Regions from separate parts of the Bacillus sp. 41-22 genome, predicted to be linked through region 2. Evidence: riboswitches for the same ligand, from Rfam matches in the RefSeq annotation. Region 2 holds a riboswitch; the other holds the start of a gene.
What was found. Region 2 has a riboswitch for S-adenosylmethionine ahead of metI (cystathionine gamma-synthase/O-acetylhomoserine thiolyase). Riboswitches for the same ligand answer to the same signal wherever they lie in the genome.

Region 1 (3,795 bases), 2.6 Mb from region 2:
AAAGGCGTTGATATGGATAAGTTAACAAAAACAGATATTTCTAAATATACACATACGACAGAGCAAGTACAAAGTCATTCGTTCGCGGATACGTTTGTAAATATTGTTCCGACGAACATTATGAAATCATTAGCTGAAGGTGATATGCTTGCTATTATCTTCTTCTCAGTATTATTTGGTTTAGGTGTAGCAGCAATTGGTGAGCGTGGTAAACCAGTTCTACAATTTTTCCAAGGTGTAGCAGATGCAATGTTTTATGTAACGAACCAAGTTATGAAGTTTGCACCATTTGGTGTATTCGCATTAATTGGTGTTACAGTTTCTACATTCGGATTAGCTTCATTAATTCCATTAGGGAAATTACTCATTGTAGTATACGGAGCAATGATCTTCTTCGTTGTAGTTGTATTAGGACTTACAGCGAAAATATTTGGAATAAACATTTTCCAATTCTTTAAGATTTTAAAAGACGAGCTGATCTTAGCGTATTCTACAGCAAGTTCAGAAACGGTTTTACCGAAAATTATGGAGAAAATGGAGAAATTCGGTTGTCCGAAAGCAATTACATCTTTCGTTATTCCAACAGGTTATTCATTTAACTTAGATGGATCAACTTTATATCAAGCAATTGCGGCAATTTTCTTAGCGCAAATGTACGGTATTGAATTATCCATTACACAACAAATTACGTTATTACTTGTATTAATGGTTACATCAAAAGGTATCGCGGGTGTACCGGGCGTATCATTCGTTGTATTATTAGCAACACTTGGTACAGTAGGTATTCCAGCTGAAGGTTTAGCGTTTATTGCAGGTATTGACCGTATTCTTGATATGGCTCGTACAGCAGTTAACGTTGTAGGTAACTCTTTAGCGGCTGTAGTTATGTCTAAGTGGGAAGGTCAATATGACGCTGAAAAAGGACAAGCCTATTTAAAAGAGATATCTGAAAAGGGTCAAGCAGCTTAATTATAATATGAACAAGCTCTCACATAATATGTGGGGGCTTTTCTATATATAGAAGAGGAGCGGACGTAATGAAACGTAAATATGGTGACGGTTCTTCGTGGAAGCGACTAATAGAGAAGGATTATAGGGTTAAGCAAGTAGAGGATGGAATGTTAGGAATACTGGACATAAAAAAAGTGAGAGAACCTAGTTATAAAGAATACAATGGTAAGCAGCTTTGCATTGCAGGTGATGGGTATACATGGATGCAATATTTTATAAACGGGGAAAACTTTGCAATTACAGCTATGTTAGACAATCAAAAACAATTACTGCAATATTATATCGACGTGACGAAAGAATATAAAATAGACGAGCGTGGTTTACCTTATTTTGATGATTTATATTTAGATGTAGTATTGTTACCGAACGGTGAGATCTATGTACTGGATGAAGACGAGTTAGAGGATGCCTATAAAATTGGTGATGTTACAAAAGAAGAATATGAGTTAGCATGGAATACAACAAAATGGATTATCGCGAAGATAAAAAATAGAAAATTTTATTGGATCTCAATATTGGATAAAGAAATCGAAAAGTTAAAATGATTGGTGTATTCATATTTTTGCATAATTACCAAAAAAAACTATACAAAAAATAATTGACTTTTGTTTTGTAAGCGAGTAAAGTTAGGAAAGAAATTATTATTTAAAAATAAATATGAAACCTTCTTATAAAGAGAGGCGGAGGGACTGGCCCTACGATGCCTCGGCAGCGGACTCGATTTCAGAGTGCTGTGCCAAATCCAGCAAGCGTGTGCTTGAAAAATGAGAAGAGTGTTTCTTATAGATGTATAAGACCTCTTCTCGTCGGAAGAGGTCTTTTGTTGTTAATTAGAAAAGGTTGAAAACTAGGGAGAGATGATACTTTGAAAGAAACGAGAGGAAATGGTTTAGCTTTATTACCACTTGGAATATTTTTGGCGCTATTTATTGGTTCTGGGATTATTACAGGTGATTTCTATAAATTGCCGATACTCGTAGCGATTATGATTGCTGTAGGAATTGCTTTAGTGATGAATCGTAAGGAAAGCTTTAATGTGAAAGTAGAACGATTTGCTAAAGGTGCAGGAAACCCTGATATTATGATCATGGTTCTGATTTTTGTACTTGCAGGGGCGTTTTCTGAAACAGCAAAAGGAATGGGCGGAGTTGATTCCACTGTTAACTTAGCGTTATCTATTTTACCCCAAGGATTTATCGTTGCTGGAATTTTTGTTATAGGGGCATTTATTTCATTAGCGATGGGAACTTCAATGGGAACAATTGCTGCATTAGCACCGATTGCTGTAGGTATTAGTGGGCAAACTGATATCTCAATTGCGCTTACGATGGCTACTGTTGTGGGTGGAGCGATGTTTGGTGATAATTTATCATTTATTTCTGATACGACAATTGCTGCTGTTCGTTCGCAAGGAACAGAAATGAAAGATAAGTTTAAAACGAATTTTTTAATTGTATTGCCAGCTGCAGTCATTACAATTGTACTATTAGTAATGATTACTTTAGGTAATGATACAGAAATTAAAGCTCATACATTTGATTGGGTGAAGATTTTACCATATGCAGGTGTACTTGTTACAGCGCTACTTGGCTGGAATGTACTTATTGTATTAACCGGTGGAACTGTACTATCTGGTGTTATCGGTCTTATAGATGGAAGTTATACGTTAGAGAGTTTCTTTAAAAGTGTAACGACTGGAATGGGCGGTATGATGGAGTTAGTGTTACTTGCCATTTTAATTGGTGGTATGGTCGAACTGATTCAATATAATGGTGGCATTCAATATTTAATGAATCTTTTAACGCGTAACATTCGTTCAAAAAAAGGAGCAGAGTTCGGTATTGCTGGCTTAGTGAGTATGACGAATATGTGTACAGCGAATAATACGATTTCTATTATCTTTACAGGTCCGCTTGCGAAAAACATTGCAGATCAATATGAAATTGACCCTCGTAAATCAGCGAGTGTATTAGATCTTTTCTCATGCTGTGTGCAAGGATTAATTCCGTATGGTGCGCAAATGTTAACGGCAGCAGGATTTGCGGCGTTATCTCCAATTGAATTGTTACCATATGCGTTTTATCCAATCTTAGTTGGAGTATGTGGAATCATTTCTATATTAATTGGTTTCCCGAGGTTTTCTAAAGTAGCGGGAAAGAAAGAGTATCACAAAACAGCATAATTTAAAATGAAGTTTATGAATAGTAACGAAAGCCGTACAGAGAATGTTCTCTGTACGGCTTTTTATGTGCGATAAAAGAGTGAATCATCCTATCCTACCGCATATTTTTGCAAAAGGCTGAATTTAACTCGGTCTTAAGTCTGAGTCGAAAACAGTTCTTAAGCTCGTTATGAAAAAATGAAAAAATAGTTAAGATAAGAGTATCAAATCGAAGGGAGGCAAGCACAAGATGAAACAATTTCTAGCGTTTATCGCAGCCGGTATTTTGGCTTTAATTGCTCTTGGTAGTCTTGCTGGTATTGTAGGATTCGCCATTGGAGCAGGAGTTGTGTACTGGAGCTATAAATCATTTGTGCGAGCTAAATCATTCTTTGGAAAGTTAGCTTGGGGTATTGTTGGTTTAATCGGTTTGTCCATTGCACTTTCTCATTCCCCAGCATTAATCGGTATCGCAGCATTAGTAGTTTTATACTACGGATACCGTGAGTGGCAAAAAGGAAAAAATGTAGTTGTTGATTCTGCTCCAGAAAGTGCTAAACCATATAGCAACTTTGAAGATGAGTGGAACAAGTTAATGAAAAACTAATATAAAATAAATCAAA
Region 2 (3,795 bases):
TTGTAAAAAATGTGCGATTTTGTTGGCACCTGCAGCTGAATGTTCGAGACGTACATGCAATGTTTTAATGCCGCGAAGCACGAGAGAACAATCTTGCGGTCCTAAAATAGCGCCGAATGCATTTTGTAAAAATCCAAGTTTTTGAGCGAGTTCGGCATCTTTTACAACTGCTAATCCGGCAGTAACATCACTATGACCGGCAATGAATTTTGTGGCACTATGAAGAACGACATCGGCGCCAAGGTCAAGTGGCTTCTGGAATAGTGGTGTCAAAAATGTATTATCAACAAATGTAAGAGCACCAATAGATTTTGCGAGTTTAGAAACTTCGCGAATATCTGTCACTTTTAAAAGTGGGTTAGATGGTGTTTCTACATAAAAGAGCTTCGTATTCGGTTTGATATTTTGTTTTATTGCCTCTAAATTGGTCATATCAACAAATGTATGTGAAACACCGTAACGAGAGAGAACTTCAGTTATAATTCGGTAAGTGCCTCCATATACATCTTCTGAAATAAGAACATGGTCACCTTGTGAAAGAAGGAGAAATGCAGTAGAAATGGCTGCAATGCCTGATGCAAAGGCAAATCCTTTTGTCCCGCCTTCTAATAAAGCAATGATATCTTCAAGAGCTTCACGTGTTGGATTTCCAGATCTACTATAGTCATACTTTCCAAAAGCATCTACATCAAACTGATGGAATGTTGATGTGTTATAGATGGGAACGTTAACAGCTCCTGTGTGTGAGTCATGCTTGTATTGATTATGCAGTAAAAGCGTATCTATGGAATAACTCATATTCTTACACCTTCTTTTACAATTTTAATTGCTTGCTTTAAGTCTTGAATTAAGTCGTTGCTATTTTCGATGCCGACTGAAAAACGGAGAAGACGATTACAAACACCACGTGCTGTTCGAACATCTTCTGGAATGTCGGCATGAGTTTGCGTTGCTGGATAAGTCATTAAACTTTCGACACCGCCAAGACTTTCAGCAAATGTAATTAAGGATAAAGATTGTAAGAAAGGATTAATCCAAGTTTCATCTTGAAGGCGAAATGAAATCATACCACCTCTTCCTGGATAAAATACATCTGTCACACCATCTTCATCATTTAAATAAGCAACAATTGCATGAGCGTTTTCTTCATGCTGTTTCATGCGAAGTGCTAAAGTCTTCATGCCTCGAATTAATAGCCATGAATCAAACGGGCTTAAGACAGCACCAGAGGCATTATGATAATGAGCAAGCTCCTCGCAAAGAGATTTCCCTTTCGCAACGACAAGTCCGCTTAGTACATCGTTATGACCGCCTAAATATTTAGTTGCGCTGTGAAGGACGATGTTTGCACCTTCTGTTAATGGTTGCTGTATATAAGGTGTATAGAACGTGTTATCTACAATAAGAAGTAGTCCGTGCCTTTTCGCTACACTTGCTACACTTACGATATCAGTTACTTGCATTAATGGATTAGTCGGTGTTTCTATGAAAATAGCCTTCGTTTGAGATGTGATTGCTTGCTCAATTTGTTTAATAGATTGTGTATCTACGTATCTACATCGAATATTCCACTTGTCTTCATGTTCGGAAAATAGACGATATGTTCCCCCGTATAAGTCTTCAGATACGATAAGCTCATCTCCGGAACGGAATAGTGAAAGGACAAGGAGAACAGCCGCCATTCCTGAACTACAGGCATACCCTTGCTCACCGCTTTCTAAGTCTGCAATTGCCTGTTCTAAAAGACCACGAGTCGGATTTCCAGTTCTTGAATAGTCAAAGCCAGTAGATTTACCAATTCCTTCGTGACGATAAGCAGTTGAGAAATAAACAGGTGGATTAACAGTTCCTGTTGTAGTTTCGCTACGGTTCCCGATTTGTGCTAGTTTTGTTTCGATTGTTGACATGTGAAAATTCCCCCTTTTTAAAGTGAACGACTAAGTGAAAATAAAAAAAGCCTTCTAAGAAGAAGGCTTTCGGATTGAATAGAGTCTTCTTCTCATCTGTCAAATCTTTCACAATTTGCTGGAATTAGCACCTTATTAACGAATGAATGTTAATGGTTGCTGAGGCGTCAAAGGGCCAGTCCCTCTACCTCTCTAGATAAGAATGTTCGTATGAAATTTTATTATGGTTTTAACTTTACAACAAAAGATAATTGAATTGCAACTTTATTTTAAATAATTTTTATTTTTCCGCAAGTGTCATTGACTTTTATTTTAGTGCGTGCTAAATTTATAAAAAATTAACAAACATTGTTAAAAGGGGAACGTATTTCCTTTTAGCTACATAAATAAAATAATAAAGACAAACTCTTATTGAGAGCGGTGGAGGGAAAGGCCCTGTGAAACCCGGCAACCTTCAAACTAAATGTTTGAAACGGTGCTAAAACCTGCAAAACGTGTGTTTTGCATAATAAGAGGAGGAACAATTATGTCCCCCTCTTCAAAGTGAAGAGGGGGTTTTTATATTGATAGAAATGAGGGAGATTCGTGAAATTACTAGATTTATTATCAAAAGGAATTGTAATAGGTGATGGTGCGGTTGGAACGTTATTACATTCGCATGGTTTACAAAGTAGTTTTGAAGAATTGAATTTGTCTGATCCGGACTTAATTATATCGATCCATAAACAATATGTAGCTGCTGGAGCGGATGTTATTCAAACGAATACGTATGGTGCGAATGAAGCGAAACTCCGCATGTATGGTCTAGAGAATCAAGTTGTCCAAATTAATAAAGCGGCAGTGAATATTGCGAAAGCATCAGTAACAGATCGGAATGCAATTTTAGGGACAATTGGAGGTATGAAACATATTGGTGCTGTTACAACGACTGATATAGAGCGAGAATTTATGTTACTTGAGCAGGCAGGTGCTTTACTAGAAGAACAGGTTGATGGATTACTATTAGAAACTTTTTATGATGAATTTGAATTATTGCATGCGGTTAAAGTATTGCGTAAACAAACGAATATTCCGATTGTTGCTCAGTTAGCGTTACATGAGGCAGGTACGACTCAAAATGGGAATGATGTCAATGAAATATTAAAACAGCTTTTAGATTACGGTGCCAATGTTGTTGGGTTGAACTGTCAACTAGGCCCGCTTCACATGACGGAAGCTTTCAAAATGATATCGATTCCTCAAAATGGCTATTTATCAGCATATCCGAATGCAGGTCTCCCGAATTATGTGGAAGGGCGTTACGTATATGAGGGAAGTCCAGCATATTTTGAAGAAATGACACCGAAATTTATTGAACAAGGTATTCGTTTATTAGGTGGTTGTTGTGGTACTACCCCGGAACATATTGAAGGAATGAAACGTGCTATTGCAAATGTTGCACCTGTAATAGCAAAGGAGACGATTCAAAGGCCTAAAGTGGTCCATACACATGAGAAGCGTTCGAGAGCTCATGTTACTCTAGCAGAAAAGGCAAAGAAACAAACGACAGTTGTAGTGGAATTAGATCCACCGAAAACGTTAGACACGCAGCGTTTTTTTGAAGGGGCAAGAGCACTGAAAAGGGCTGGAGCGGATGCTATTACTCTAGCAGATAATTCATTAGCATCTCCTCGTGTTTCGAATATGGCTATGGGTGCATTATTAACGAAGCATGATATTCCAGTATTGACGCATTTAACGTGTAGAGACCATAACGTCATTGGACTACAGTCTCACTTACTTGGATTATCAGCATTAGGTATGGAGGAAGTGCTAGCTTTAACTGGTGATCCAGCGCGCGTTGGTGATTTCCCAGGTGCAACTTCTGTATATGATTTGTCATCGATAG

Region 1: another riboswitch for S-adenosylmethionine. It lies ahead of LCF45_RS07310 (Na+/H+ antiporter NhaC family protein); the one in region 2 lies ahead of metI (cystathionine gamma-synthase/O-acetylhomoserine thiolyase).

Annotation. Positions count from the first base shown of each region.
Region 1 is NZ_CP084035.1:1,424,709-1,428,503, forward strand. Features, by position in the region: gene gltP (glutamate/aspartate:proton symporter GltP) at 1-969, shown strand, start outside; gene LCF45_RS07305 (ribonuclease FAU-1 family protein) at 1,038-1,556, shown strand; SAM riboswitch class I at 1,677-1,782, shown strand; gene LCF45_RS07310 (Na+/H+ antiporter NhaC family protein) at 1,877-3,193, shown strand; gene LCF45_RS07315 (lmo0954 family membrane protein) at 3,423-3,779, shown strand.
Region 2 is NZ_CP084035.1:4,107,140-4,110,934, reverse strand. Features, by position in the region: gene metC (cystathionine beta-lyase) at 1-798, opposite strand, end outside; gene metI (cystathionine gamma-synthase/O-acetylhomoserine thiolyase) at 795-1,907, opposite strand; SAM riboswitch class I at 1,997-2,110, opposite strand; SAM riboswitch class I at 2,313-2,422, shown strand; gene LCF45_RS21040 (bifunctional homocysteine S-methyltransferase/methylenetetrahydrofolate reductase) at 2,493-3,795, shown strand, end outside.